Linked DNA regions of Lentimicrobium sp. L6. The protein of the gene in region 1 interacts with the protein of each later gene in a pairwise test. Links are inferred from orthologs where the notes say so. Each region holds a gene or a part of one and is shown in the gene's direction. Other genes may lie near its edges.

Region 1 (7,750 bases):
ATTGGAAAATTGGCATAGAGATTCCTGAAGATGGTGCTGAGGAGCGCTTTTATAATAGAATCATTAGCCTAAAAGATGCAGCTGTAGCCACATCAGGAAATTATAGAAAGTTTTATGAGCTAGACGGGAAAAAATATGCACATAGCTTGGATCCAAAAACAGGATTCCCTGTTACACATAGTCTTTTAAGTACAACCGTCATTGCTCCCTCAGCTGGAGAAGCCGATGCCTACGCTACTGCTTTTATGGTGTTAGGAGTGGAAAAAACCTTAAAATATGCAGAAATTCATCCTCATATCAAGGTATACTTAATGTATGATGAAGATGGGGAACTAAAAACAGCTATGAGTAAAAGTTTTGAGGAATATATTTCGGTTGGCAGTGAGTAAACTAGAAAAACAAATAATAAAAAATCCCCTTTTCAAGCGAACAGGGGATTTTTTGCATTTTATAGAAAAGAATTATTATTTCTTTTTCTTAGTAATCTTAATCACAATCTTTTCCAGCTTTTTACTGTAGTCGATTGCAATAGTATCGCCTTCTTCCAATTTAGTTTTGATAATCTCTTCTGCCAACTCATCTTCAATATATTTTTGAATAGCACGCTTTAAGGGTCTTGCACCAAAATGAGGATCCCAGCCTTTTTCAGCTAAGAAATCTTTAGCCTTCTCAGTCACTCTAATCTTATATCCTAAATCGTGGATACGCTGATAAAGTCCCTTGAGCTCAATGTCGATAATCTTATGAATATCATCTCTTTCTAAATTATTGAACACAATGACATCATCAATTCTGTTTAAGAATTCAGGTGCAAAAGCTTTCTTCAAAGCATTTTCTATAACACCTTGTGTATGTGCCGACTTATTGCCTTGACGAGCTTGGGTATTAAATCCAACACCAGTACCGAAGTCTTTCAACTGACGACTACCAATATTAGAAGTCATAATGATAATGGTATTTTTAAAATCTACCTTTCTTCCAAAACTATCAGTGAGTTGCCCATCATCCAATACTTGTAGCATCATGTGGAAAACATCGGGATGTGCTTTCTCAATTTCATCAAGTAAGATGATAGAGTAGGGTTTGCGGCGAACTTTCTCGGTTAACTGGCCTCCTTCTTCGTAGCCCACATAGCCAGGAGGAGCGCCCACCAATCTACTTACTGCAAATTTCTCCATATACTCACTCATATCGATACGGATTAAGGTGTCGGCGGAGTCGAACATATATTCTGCGAGTATTTTTGCTAGATAAGTTTTACCCACACCAGTAGGGCCTAAAAATATAAAAGTTCCAATGGGTTTGCTAGGGTCTTTTAATCCTGCACGATTCCTTCTAATAGCCTTTGTAACTTTCTGTATAGCATCGAATTGACCAATAACTGATTCGGCCAAGTCATCTTCCATTTTCTGCAGTTTATCACCTTCTTTTTGGGCAATTCTTTGTACAGGAACACCGGTCATCATAGCAACCACTTCAGCCACATCTTGCTCAGTAACTTCCTCTCTATTTATCTGAGTTTCTTGTTCCCATTTGCGTTTGGCTAAGTCTAATTCTTCTTGTAATTCTCGTTCATTATCCCTTAACTGAGCAGCTTGTTCAAATTGTTGCTTTTTAATAGCATTTTTCTTTCTCTGAATAGCCTCCTCAATTTTTCCTTCTATTTTAATGATACCATCAGGCACATTCATATGAGTGATATGAACACGAGCTCCAGCTTCATCTAAAGCATCAATAGCTTTGTCTGGTAAGAATCGATCACTCATATATCTGTTGGTTAACTGAACGCATGCTTTTAAAGCTTCGTCAGAATAACGCACTAAGTGATGATCTTCATATCGTTCTTTAATATTAGATAGAATGGTTTCTGTTTCTTCAGGAGAGGTGGCATCCACAATGATTTTCTGGAATCTTCTTTCTAAAGCACCGTCTTTTTCAATGGTTTGGCGATATTCATCTAAAGTGGTTGCACCAATACATTGGAGTTCTCCACGAGCCAAGGCTGGTTTAAACATATTTGAGGCATCTAAAGAACCTGAAGCATTACCTGCACCAACGATAGTATGAATTTCATCTATAAATAATATGATATTGGGATTTTTCTCCAATTCATTTAAAATAGCTTTCATTCTTTCCTCAAATTGACCTCTATATTTCGTTCCTGCGACAATAGATGCTAAGTCTAGGGTAAATATTCTTTTATTAAATAAAGCTCGGCTTACCTGACGACTCACAATTCTAATGGCCAAACCTTCGGCTATAGCAGACTTGCCAACACCTGGTTCCCCAATTAAAATTGGATTGTTTTTTTTACGACGGCTTAGAATTTGAGCAATACGTTCCAACTCACTTTCTCTTCCAACAATGGGGTCTAATCTATTCTCCTCGGCTAATCGGGTTAAATCACGACCGAAATTATCTAAAACTGGAGTTGAAGATTTAGGATCCCCATCTTTTTTGCTAGGCTTATTGGTTTTTTGGGATTTCCCACTACCTTCATCTGGCTCTGGAGGAAATCCTCCAGGATATTGGTCTTCTATAGGATCTATTTTATCTTGTGTCTCTTCTTCTTTTCCACTACTATATTCTTGCACAAGAGTAGTAATTTTAGAATAATCAATCTGGTTCTTATCCAACATCTGAGTAACAATATTATCTGGGTCTTTTAAAATAGCCAATAATAAATGTTCAGTACCCACTTGTTGAGACTGAAAACGGCGAGCTTCCAAATATGTGAGTTTAATTATTCTTTCGGCTTGACGGACAAAAGGAATATTTTGTGATGAAGAATAAGTTTCGCTTTCTGAAGCAATTGTTTTTTCTATTTTTAATCTTAGTGTATCAATGGGTAATCCCAAGTCGGATAACATCTTATAGGCCATCCCATTTCCTTCTTTTATGATACCAAGAAAGAGATGCTCAACACCTATATAGTTGTTTTTGAGGCGAATAGCCTCTTGCCGACTGAGTGATAGTACTTCCCTAACTCGGGCGGAGAATTTTGCTTCCATAAAGCTCTTTTTAGAATAATATTAAGTCAATCAAAACTATTGACAAAAATAGAGGTAATTTGATTGTGATGTTCTATTTTTTCAACAAGAACTTGTTAAAATTGTTCATTCTTTACTTCATCATTTCAAAGGTATTTTGAAAGAATTTAACTATCTTCGCGTCCTTATATAAGATATGAAATCTTATGTTTAAATACTACTCAAATTACAATTTAATTCTATGCACGAAGGAGAAAGAATAATTAAGGTAGGGATATCTGATCAAATGAAAGCTGCATACATAGATTACTCTATGTCTGTTATTGTTTCCAGAGCTCTACCTGATGTTCGTGATGGTTTAAAACCAGTTCACAGACGAGTATTGTATGGTATGCTTGATTTGGGCGTTTTATCTAATAGACCGTATAAAAAATCAGCGAGAATCGTGGGAGAGGTGCTTGGTAAGTATCACCCACATGGTGATTCTTCAGTATATGATGCAATGGTAAGAATGGCTCAGGAATGGTCTTTAAGATACCCTGTAGTTGATGGCCAAGGTAACTTTGGTTCTATTGATGGTGATAGCCCTGCTGCTATGCGTTATACAGAAGCTCGATTAAGAAAGATATCAGAAGATATGCTTATCGATATCGATAAAGAAACTGTTGATTTTCAATTAAACTTTGATGATTCATTAAAGGAACCTACGGTTTTACCTACACGTATACCCAATTTGCTTGTTAATGGTACTAGCGGTATTGCTGTTGGTATGGCCACAAATATGCCCCCTCATAATTTAACAGAAGTGGTAAATGGTACCTTAGCTTATATTGATAATAATGATATCGATATTAAAGGGTTAATGGAATACATTAAAGCTCCTGATTTCCCAACCGGTGGTATCATCTATGGATACGATGGCGTAATTAATGCCTTTGAAACTGGTAAGGGTAGAATAGTCATGAGAGGCGAAACCACCATAGAAGAAACCAAGTCTGGAAAAGAAATGATTATAGCTCACAGTATTCCTTATCAAGTGAATAAAGCAGATATGATCAAAAAAACTGCTGATTTGGTTAACGATAAAAAAATTGAAGGCATTAGTGATATTAGAGACGAATCCGATAGAGATGGTATTCGTGTAGTATATGAATTGAAGAGAGACGCCAATACTAACGTAGTTCTCAATAAATTATACCAATATACAGCCCTACAATCCTCATTTTCTGTAAACAATATTGCTTTAGTTCATGGGCGACCTGAGGTACTGAACCTTAAAGACCAAATATATCATTTTGTTGAACATAGGCATGATGTGGTTGTCAAAAGGACTCAATATGAATTAAAACAAGCAGAGAAAAGAGCTCATATCTTAGAAGGTTTGATTATTGCTTCTGATAATATTGATGAGGTAATTAAAATTATTCGTGGCTCAAAAAGTCCAGAAGAAGCTAGAGAAGCTTTAATTGTTCGTTTTGAATTAAGCGATATACAATCTCGTGCTATTGTTGAAATGAGATTACGTCAACTGACCGGTCTTGAACAAGATAAGTTAAGAGCAGAATATGAAGCTATAATGAAAACCATAGAATACTTGAAAGCCATCTTGGAAAGCAAGGAGATGAGAATGGATATCATTAAAGAAGAGCTTAATGAGATTAGAGATAAATATGGTGATGAGCGCATGAGTAGAATCGAATACAGCGCTGCGGATTTCCGTATTGAAGATACTATTCCTGATGACGACGTAGTAATTACTATTTCACATGCTGGATATATTAAAAGGACAAATTTAACAGAATACCGTCGCCAAAATAGAGGTGGAAGAGGATCAAAGGGAAGTAGCACCAGAAATGAAGATTTCTTAGAGCACCTTTTTGTTGCGAGTATGCACGATTATATGTTATTCTTCACCGAGAAAGGAAAAGTATTCTGGTTGAGGGTATTTGAAATTCCTGAAGGAACTAGAACAACCAAGGGTAGAGCCATTCAAAATATAATCAATATTCCTCCCGATGATAAAGTGAGAGCTTATATCAATACTAAGGATTTAAAGAATGAAGATTATATAAAGAATAACTTCATCATTCTAGCAACAAAAAAAGGTGTAATCAAGAAAACTTCTCTTGAGTTATATAGTCGTCCAAGAGCCAATGGTATCAATGCCATTACTGTTCGAGATGGTGATACCTTATTAGAAGCCAGATTAACCAATGGCGAAAACGAAGTTATTTTAGCTGTGAAGAGCGGTAGAGCTATTCGTTTTAATGAGCGCCATGTTCGTCCGATGGGAAGAAATGCATCTGGAGTAAGAGGTATTAAACTCGATAATGATAAGGATGAAGTTATAGGTATGATTTGCCTAGAAACTCATGACTATGATATCTTAGTTGTTTCTGAAAAAGGTTATGGTAAACGTTCTAAATTAGAGGATTATAGAGAGACCAATAGAGGTGGTAAAGGAGTTCGTACTCTTAATATCACCGATAAAACTGGTAAATTAATCTCAATTAAGAATGTAACCGACGATAATGATTTAATGATCATCAATAAAAGTGGTATTCTCATTAGAATTCCTGTAGGAGGAGAGTCTAATCCACTAAGAGTGATGGGAAGAAATACTCAAGGTGTTCGATTAATCAAAATCCAGGAAGGTGATAGTATCGCCTCTGTAGCTAAAGTTGATGTGGAAGAAGAGGAGGAAGAATTGGTGGTTATAGAGGATGGCACAGTTCTTGATGTTGAAACTTTAGAAGAAGCTTCGGAAGATGAAGCCACAGAAAACGAAACAACTGCAGATGAAGCTGATGAGAATGTAACTGAAGAATAATTTAGTATATATTCAAATAAGCATCTAAAAAAAAAAAAAGACTGCAAATATGATTTCTAATAAGCATATTTGCAGTTCTAATATAAAGAGAAATTTATAAAATCAATAAAGATGAAGAAGATAACATTTTTAGCGCTATTATTTCTATCAGTAACTATGATGGCCAGCGCACAAAAGAGCACAAGAACCACTGCTTATAATTATCTAAGAAAAGGTAAGTTAGACTTAGCCAAAGAAAATATAGATAAGGCAGTAGGTCATGAAAAAACAATGAACGATCCTAAAACTTGGTTTTACTATGGTAATACCTATATTCAATTGGCTACTACACCATTAGATGCATTTAAAGCTTTAGATCCTGATGCTTTACAAAAAGCTTATGATGGATATATGAAATGTATAGAGTTAGATGAAAAAGGAACTTATACTGAACAAGTAGAGGCCGATTTAAAAATTATTGCCAATAATTATTATGCTAGAGGTTTAGAGCATTATAATGCTAATGATTATCCAGCAGCATATAAAGAATTTAAAGAAGCGATTTCTGTTAATAATTCTATCAATAGTGTGGATTCATTAGCTGTTTATGCTTCCGCAATGTCTGCTTTTTCTGGTGAAATGTACCCAGAAGCTATAGAAGGATATGAGAGTTTAATTGCTATGGAGTATAACAATTCTGGTATTTATGGAGATTTAGCTAATATCTACAAGACTACAGAAAACATAGACAGAGCTAAAGAAGTTTTGGAAATGGGAATTACAAAATATCCAAACGATGCTAATATTGTATTTGCTAAAATCAATATTCTTTTAACTGAAGAGAAATATGAAGAAGTAGTTAATTATTTAGAATCTGCTATACAATTAGCTCCAGAAAATTATACATTATATTTTGTTCAAGGACAGTCTTACGAGCAAATGGGAGATCTTGAAAATGCTAAATTAGGCTACGAAAAAGCTTTGGAAGTAAATCCAGAGTATTCAGATGCACTTTATAATATGGGTGCTTTATATTATAATAAAGGTGTTGAGATTTCTGTGAAAGCTAATGATTTACCTTATGATGCTGAAGAGGAATTCAATAGGTTAAAAGAAGAAGCCAGCAAAGAATTTTTACTTGCTCAGCCATATTTTGAGAAAGCATTAGAAATTATGCCAGACGACCAGGGATTAGTTAAATCCTTAATGCAGATTTACAATTCAACAAATCAGTCGGATAAAGTTGCTGAATTAAAAAATAGATAATTTTTCTTTAGATAGTTGATTAAAAAGCAATTCTCGTTTGAGAATTGCTTTTTTTATGTCTATACCATACATATATAATTCCACTAAATATGCTGCATAGGGTAGTTTATTTGTTTTATATTTAACATAATATTAATTATGTGCCTTTTTATGATCTTAATAAACAAAACCATTCTAGAGATCCCATTAAAATTTGTAATTATATTTTATAATGACAACAAAAATGTAAAATAATTAAGAGCGTTTTAAATGGAACTTGGCAAGATTTAATATTCTTTGACAAGAGTCTAAATACAAGCTAAGGAAGAAATATAGAGAAATGGCGAGCTGATTGGTTTACAAATAAAATCAAGAAACTTCAGGGCACAAAAAAAGCCAATCAAAATGACCAGCTAATTCTTTTTATTAAAAGAAGACTACTACAGAATAGATACATTTACTGCATTTAAACCTTTTTTACCTTCTTCTACTTCGTAGCTGACTTTGTCACCTTCATTAATTTCGTCGATTAAACCATTTGCATGTACAAAAACATCTTTGCCACCTTCGTCAGGTGTAATGAATCCATATCCTTTAGAATCGTTGAAAAACTTAACTGTTCCGTTACTCATAATACTTATATTTAAAAATTTGATGCAAAGATAATATAATGCAGCTTACAAGAACAATTTATTTTCATTTATTT
Region 2 (7,464 bases), on another replicon or contig:
GAACGGCACAATCAATCGACTGTCTTCACAAACTTGAGGAGGCACATGATATTGATCACCAAATACTCGAAAAGCCACTTCTACATTCTCAACTGTTGCTAGGCTATCCAAAAAGTTGGATAATATTTCTCTAGCTGCAAATATCTTCTGTTGGTAATTCCAACGTCCGAACATAGATTGAGAAGCATCGAATACAAAAAGTAAACGAGTGATTTCTTCTTTTTCTTGTTTTTGCTCTTGAGCCGCTAAAGGCTTCAGTACAAGAAGTAAAGAAACTATAGAAATGTAATATATAAGTTTTTTAATCATTAATAATCGCCAAGCGTTTCTGTTAATTGAGAAAGTGCATCAGCAGCTTGTTCATCATTTGGAGGTGAACCATGCCATTTATGAGTTCCCATCATAAAGTCGACTCCGGCACCCATTTCTGTTTTCATAATGATAACGATAGGTTTTCCTTTACCTGTCATTGATTTGGCTATTTTCATGGTATCGATAATCTCACAAACTTGATTACCATCCATTTCTAAAACTTCCCAACCAAAGGCTAACCATTTTGCTTTTAAATCCCCTAAATCCATTACTTCCTCAATAGGACCATCTATTTGCTTTTGGTTATAATCGATAGTTGCAATGAGGTTATCCACTTTTTTAGCTGCAGCATATAAAGCAGCTTCCCAGATTTGACCCTCATTCAATTCACCATCACCATGAAGTGTATACACTAAATGCTTGTCGCCATTAAGTTTTTTAGCTTGTGCTGCTCCGTTAGCTACCGACAAACCCTGACCAAGTGAACCCGAAGCGATTCTAATACCTGGTAAATGATCATGAGTAGTAGGATGTCCTTGTAGTCGACTTCCCAATCTTCTAAAGGTAGCTAATTCTTCAACTGGGAAAAATCCACTATGAGCTAAAACACTATACCATACTGGCGAAATATGTCCATTTGATAGGAAGAACAAATCCTCATCTGTTCCATCTAAAGTAAAATTCTCAGGACTATAATCCAATACCTCTTGATAAAGAGTACTTAAGAAATCAGCACAACCCAATGAACCACCTGGATGACCAGATTTCACGCCATGTACCATTCTGATAATGTCTCTTCTAACTTGTGAAGCAAACGCTTCGATTTGATTAACTTTCTCCATTTCTATTTTTAGTCAATAATTTTCTAATTCTGTCCGCCGAGAATGGTTACACTTCCTTGTTCTTTTCCATTTGAATATTCACCTTCCCATGTAAATACATAAAAATAAACTCCATCTGGCAATCCACCGCCATCCCAATTATCTGTACAATTTATACAATCGAAAAGTTTGGAGCCATTCCTATTAAATATCACCAACTCGGTAGATTTAAAATGTTCTTGAAACACTAAATCATCTCCAGTACACTTGGTTACTTCTTGAATTCCTGTTGATTTTAATGACTCTTCAGAATCTTCTCCTCCACCATCACCACCAATAATTTTAAAAATCCAAGTATCATTTACACCATCCCCATTAGGAGTGAATACATTGGGGATACAAAAATTTAATTCTTTTACTTCAAAAGTATTTAAATAAACAATAGTATCGCACCCATCTATATTCTCAGTATAAAGGGAGATATCATAGGTACCCACTTGTTGATAAGTATGGGTCGTGATATCTGAATAGGCTTTAGATTCATCACCAAAATCCCATTCATATTTTTCAATAAAACCATCCTCTATTTCTATTGCAAATTCCACATCGGGTTTTGTAATGTAAATTTCTTCTGGATTTGCGGCTATATCATATACTGCAGCAGCATAAATAACAGGTTTGAACAAATCTCCATAAATACAACCTCCTGCATCACGAATAGAAACAAAAACTGGGTCTTGACAAAGACCTATTGCAATACTATCATTCTGATTAAACTTATCGTTCCATTTATAAATATATGGAGCCGTTCCTCCAGATATATTAACTTCTGCTTGAGCTTTACAACCACCATTTTCACTATCATCTCTACAGCCAATTGTAAATTGTTCAAAGTCTATTTCAACTTCACTTACATAAGGTACAGGCAAGCTAGCATCTACTATATAACTAGCATCAATATCTAAATCTGTAACATTAGTAAAACTACAAACCTCTTCAAACCAAGTAAAAATTGCATCCCCATTTGCACTGGGCTTTTCTGTAAAAAGCAGTGATAGAAATAGACCATCCTCTAGGTTAACTCCATAGTAGGCTGCCCAATCTATTGAGATGGTATCGTTAGATACAGAAGTTTTTATTCTATACTCCTCTTTATTCTCTAATTCAAAATCAGAATTATGATACACACTACTATCAAATTGAATCAAGGTATTGTCAAATTTCAATTTAAGATGTATGGATTTAATGTTCTCCAAATTTTTAAACTGAACTGGAATTTCAATTTGCTTAGTGGCACAATGAATCGCTAAACGAGACTCAATTTGGGCTTGGGCCACTAAAACACTACTCAATGATAATAGGATAATTAACAGGTATAAGCTCCATTGCTTCATAAAACTAATATTGATTGGTTGATAATAAAACCAAGGTACATGCAACTTCTACTTCAATTCCATTCTCTTTTGCCAAATTCATTAATTCAGAATTTTCGGTACCTGGGTTAAAGATAATACGTTTAGGATTAATCTTTAGTATATAATGATAAATATTCTTTTGATTTTGAGGGCCAAGGTAAAGAGTCAAAGTATCGACACCCTCGAAAATGGGCTCTCCCTTATGGATTGGGATCGTATCTATTACTGATTCACGAAATCCAACTGCCACAACTGGATGTTGATATTCTTGAAGCATTTTCACTGCTTTATAAGAATATCTTTCTGGCTTTGGGCTAGCTCCCAATACCAAAGTTTTCTTTTGCATGTGGTTTTTTTGGCAAAGATAAAATAAAAGATGGACGACAAGTGTAAAATAAGGTCAATATCAATAATCTCTTATCCACAATTGACTCAAATAAAACGACCTATAAGCACAAGGACTTCAAGCCTTTCAAACATTAACAATTGTTAATAAAAACAAATATTGTGTGAAGCTTTAAAACACCCAATCTTAGCATATTTTAATTATCTTTGCGCGACTATAATTGAATGTACTTATGACAGATCAAGAATTGAATAAACAAAACGAATATTCGGCGGATAACATACAGGTATTAGAAGGATTAGAGGCGGTTAGAAAACGTCCTGCTATGTATATCGGCGACATTTCATCCAAAGGTTTACACCATTTGGTTTATGAGGTAATTGACAACTCTATTGATGAAGCATTGGCTGGCCATTGCGATACTATAGAAGTTGTTATCCAAGAAAATAATTCCATAAAGGTAACAGATAATGGACGTGGAATCCCCACTGGGATTCATGAGAAAGAAGGACGCTCTGCTTTAGAAGTAGTAATGACCGTGCTTCATGCTGGTGGTAAATTTGACAAAGGGTCCTATAAAGTTTCTGGTGGATTACACGGGGTTGGTGTTTCTTGTGTGAACGCCTTATCTACGCAGTTAATCGCTACTGTATATCGTGAAGGAAAAATATTCCAACAAGAATATAATATCGGAAGACCATTATATGATGTAAAACAAATTGGGGAATCTGATAAAACAGGAACCGAAGTTGTTTTCCTACCTGATGCATCCATCTTTACAGTTACCGAATACAATTTCGACACTCTTGCTAATAGAATGCGTGAATTGGCCTTTTTAAATAAAGGTATTACCTTAAAACTGATAGACGAAAGAGAAAACGGAGATGATGGTGAGTTTAAAAACAAAACCTATCATTCTGAAAAAGGTCTTAATGATTTTATTGACTATTTGGATGAAACTCGTGAAAAATTGATTCCGAACGCCATCTATATGGAAGGCGAAAAGAATGGTATTCCCATCGAAATCGCCATGAGATATAATACTTCTTTCTCTGAGAATGTTCATGCTTATGTAAACAACATTAACACCCATGAGGGAGGAACGCATTTAAGTGGTTTCAGAAGAGGTTTAACCAGAACACTAAAGTCTTATGCAGACAAATCTGGCTTATTAACTAAGTTGAAGTTTGATATTAATGGTGATGACTTTAGAGAAGGCTTAACAGCTGTTATTAGCGTTAAAGTTCAAGAGCCACAGTTTGAAGGGCAAACCAAAACCAAGCTAGGAAATAGCGAAGTAATGGGAGCTGTTGATCAAATGATTTCTCAAGCCTTGAATAATTATTTAGAAGAAAATCCAAAAGATGCCAGACGAATTGTCGACAAAGTGATTTTAGCTGCTACCGCTCGTCATGCTGCTCGTAAAGCTCGTGAATTGGTGCAAAGAAAGAATGTGCTTTCTGGTTCAGGCTTACCTGGTAAACTTGCTGATTGCTCTGAAAAAGACCCTGCTTTGAGTGAAATATACCTAGTGGAGGGAGATTCTGCGGGTGGAACAGCCAAGCAAGGACGAAACAGAAAATACCAAGCCATCCTTCCTCTTAGAGGTAAGATTTTAAACGTGGAGAAAGCAATGCCTCATAAGATTTTTGAAAATGAGGAAATCAAAACTATGTTTACGGCGCTTGGAGTTTCAATTGGAACCGAGGAAGATAGCAAAGCCTTAAACATAAATAAACTTAGATACCACAAAATCATCATCATGACGGATGCCGATGTGGACGGTAGTCATATCGCCACATTAATCCTAACATTCTTTTTCCGTTACATGAAAGAATTAATCGAAAAAGGCTATGTTTATATTGCTACTCCCCCTTTATACTTAGTTAGAAAAGGCAAGGAAGAACATTATGCTTGGGATGATGACCAACGCGATTTATTCGTTTCCAAAATGGCCACCGACGGGAAAGACAAAGGGGTTCATATCCAACGCTATAAAGGTCTTGGAGAAATGAACGCAGAGCAATTATGGTATACCACCATGGATCCGGAAGGAAGGACACTCAGAAGAGTTGAAATTGAAAATGAACCTGAAGCAGATCACGTATTCTCTATGTTAATGGGAGATGAAGTTCCTCCTCGTAGAGAATTCATTGAACAGAATGCGAAATATGCAAATATCGATGTATAAGGTATTTGTATCTTAATTAAACTCAATATATATTCCAAAAAACACCCGGCAAACGTCGGGTGTTTTTTTTATTTAGCTTAACAAATATTAACGGCATAACAGGCATTTGCTGAAGTAAATTTCCTATTTTTGAAAATTGATGAGATTATTTTTTTGTACCACCACTTTTACAATAATTAAAAAACCCAAAATGATCAGAAACACGAATCTACTAATCGCAATCATACTATTATTCAACATTCCCATATTTGCGCAGACCGACATTGAAGACGAAGTTCAGCAAAAAATATTCGACAATAAAAAGAATAAGATTTTAAGCAATGTGATTATCTCTTCTTTAGAAAGAGCACATTATTCTCCTAAAGAACTTAACGACAGCTTGTCTTTTGAGTTTTTCGAAGAATACGTGAAGAATATCGATAGAAGCAAAAACTTCTTATTACAGGAAGACATAGACATGTTGTCAGAGTATAAATACGAATTAGACAATCAACTTACAGCGGACAAGTTAGACTTTTTCAACATTTCTATTTCTACCCTAAACAAAAGAACACTCCAAATACAAGAGCTTTATAAAGAAATACTTGCAGAACCCTTCAATTATGAAATTGATGAATCTATTGAAATGGATCCTGACAAAGTTTCTTATTGTAAAAATATGAATGAGTTAAAAGAACGTTGGAGAAAAGCATTAAAATACCAAACCATTACGAACATCAGCACCAAACTAAAGGAACAAACCGATGCTTCAGAAAAAAGTGATACTGTAACTATTAAAACTTTTCCAGAACTAGAAGCAGACGCTAGAAAAAAAATTCTCAAACGACAGGACGACTGGTTCCATAGAATGATAGATCAGGTAAATAATACCGATAGAATATCTGTTTATGAAAATTCATTAGCTGCCGTCTTCGATCCCCACACTAATTACTTCCCTCCAAAATTGAAAGAAGATTTCGATATCCGATTCTCAGGACAACTAGAAGGAATCGGAGCCACACTATCACCAAAAGATGGTTATATCAGAGTAGTAGAAGTATTGCCGGGCAGTCCATCATGGAAAACTGGCCTTGTAAAAGAAGAAGACCTTATTATGAAGGTTGGACAAGCTGATGAGGAGCCTGTAGACGTTTATGACATGAGACTTGACGAGGCCGTAAAGTTGATTAGAGGAGCCAAAGGAACAGAGGTTAGACTAACTATTAAAAAACCCGATGGTACAATTATGGTAGTTCCGATTATTCGTGACATAGTTATTCGAGAAGAAACCTATGCGAAATCTGCGGTTATTAGCCCAAAAAATGAGAAAGGACTTGAAGTAGGATATATTTATCTTCCAAGTTTCTATACCAACTTCAACGATCCTAAAGGCAGAAGTTGTGGTGCTGATATGAAAAAAGAATTAGAAAAAATCACTAGCGAAGGTATTGACAATGTCATTATTGACCTTCGAGGTAACGGTGGTGGTTCTTTACGTGACGCAGTAGAAATAGCAGGTCTATTTATCGATCAAGGTCCAGTAGTACAAAGAAGAAGCAGTATTGGCCAACAAAGCGTATTAAGAGACCATGATAACATACTAAACTACGATGGCAACCTTGTTGTTTTAGTCAGTGAGACCAGCGCTTCTGCTTCAGAAATTCTTGCGGCAGCCCTACAAGATTACCAAAGAGCAGTTATTGTTGGCTCTAATTCCACATTCGGCAAAGGAACCGTTCAGCAGTTTGTTGATTTAGACAGACTACTTCCATCAAAGTTCAATGACTATAAAAGTTTTGGTTCATTAAAAATCACGATGGAAAAATTCTATAGAATCAATGGTGGAGCCACCCAATTAAAAGGAGTTGTTCCCGATGTTATTTTACCCACGAACTATTCCTATATAGATTTCGGCGAAAAAGAAATGGATTTTGCTCTTCCCTGGGACGAAATCGCAGCTGTTGAATACCAAAAACTTGACAACTACATCCCAAACTATCAATACATTAAAGAAAATAGCAGCAAAAGAACAAAAGCAAACTCAAGCTTTAATGAAATTGAAAAATATGCCAAATGGGTGAAGAAAAGAAGAGAAGAAACTGTTGAACCCCTAAAATTTGATAAGTACGAAATTGATAAAAAAGCCCGAAAAGATTTTATTAAACAATTCGAGCACATTGGGGAGGACACTTTAGCGATTTCTGTTAGAGATTTAAAATTTGATACCCCAAAAATAAACGCAGATAGTACAAAACGAGTAACAACAGATGAGTGGCACGACGAGATTACTAAAGACAATTATATCTTAGAATCTATTTACATCCTTGAAGATTTAAAAGCCATTAGAAAGAAATAAAAGATTTAATACCCTAAAAAAGCGGCATTGTTATTAACGATGCC

Evidence for each region. Proteins that work in one complex are often made in the same cells at the same time.
Region 2: the proteins of gyrA (region 1) and gyrB interact in binary tests that used the Escherichia coli proteins (3 or more experiments, as listed by UniProt). The link is inferred for Lentimicrobium sp. L6 from one-to-one orthologs.

What each region holds. Positions count from the first base shown.
Region 1 is NZ_JABKCA010000008.1:46,320-54,069, forward strand. Bases 2,857-6,025 are described here. They hold gyrA (DNA gyrase subunit A), read left to right. Parts: upstream 2,857-3,231; coding sequence 3,232-5,820; downstream 5,821-6,025. Other genes in these bases: HNS38_RS03335 (ATP-dependent Clp protease ATP-binding subunit), read right to left, coding at 2,857-3,011; HNS38_RS03345 (lipopolysaccharide assembly protein LapB), read left to right, coding at 5,932-6,025. Outside these bases: HNS38_RS03330 (FAD:protein FMN transferase), read left to right, coding at 1-389; more of HNS38_RS03335, read right to left, coding at 465-2,856; more of HNS38_RS03345, read left to right, coding at 6,026-7,065; HNS38_RS03350 (cold-shock protein), read right to left, coding at 7,485-7,676. UniProt on the Escherichia coli protein: A type II topoisomerase that negatively supercoils closed circular double-stranded (ds) DNA in an ATP-dependent manner to maintain chromosomes in an underwound state.
Region 2 is NZ_JABKCA010000057.1:28,846-36,309, reverse strand. What follows is about bases 2,723-5,605. They hold gyrB (DNA topoisomerase (ATP-hydrolyzing) subunit B), read left to right. Parts: upstream 2,723-3,126; coding sequence 3,127-5,085; downstream 5,086-5,605. Other genes in these bases: HNS38_RS14300 (carboxy terminal-processing peptidase), read left to right, coding at 5,276-5,605; HNS38_RS14310 (CoA-binding protein), read right to left, coding at 2,723-2,894. In the rest of the region: HNS38_RS14325 (VWA domain-containing protein), read right to left, coding at 1-309; HNS38_RS14320 (transketolase), read right to left, coding at 309-1,154; HNS38_RS14315 (gliding motility-associated C-terminal domain-containing protein), read right to left, coding at 1,178-2,527; more of HNS38_RS14310, read right to left, coding at 2,532-2,722; more of HNS38_RS14300, read left to right, coding at 5,606-7,420. UniProt on the Escherichia coli protein: DNA gyrase negatively supercoils closed circular double-stranded DNA in an ATP-dependent manner to maintain chromosomes in an underwound state.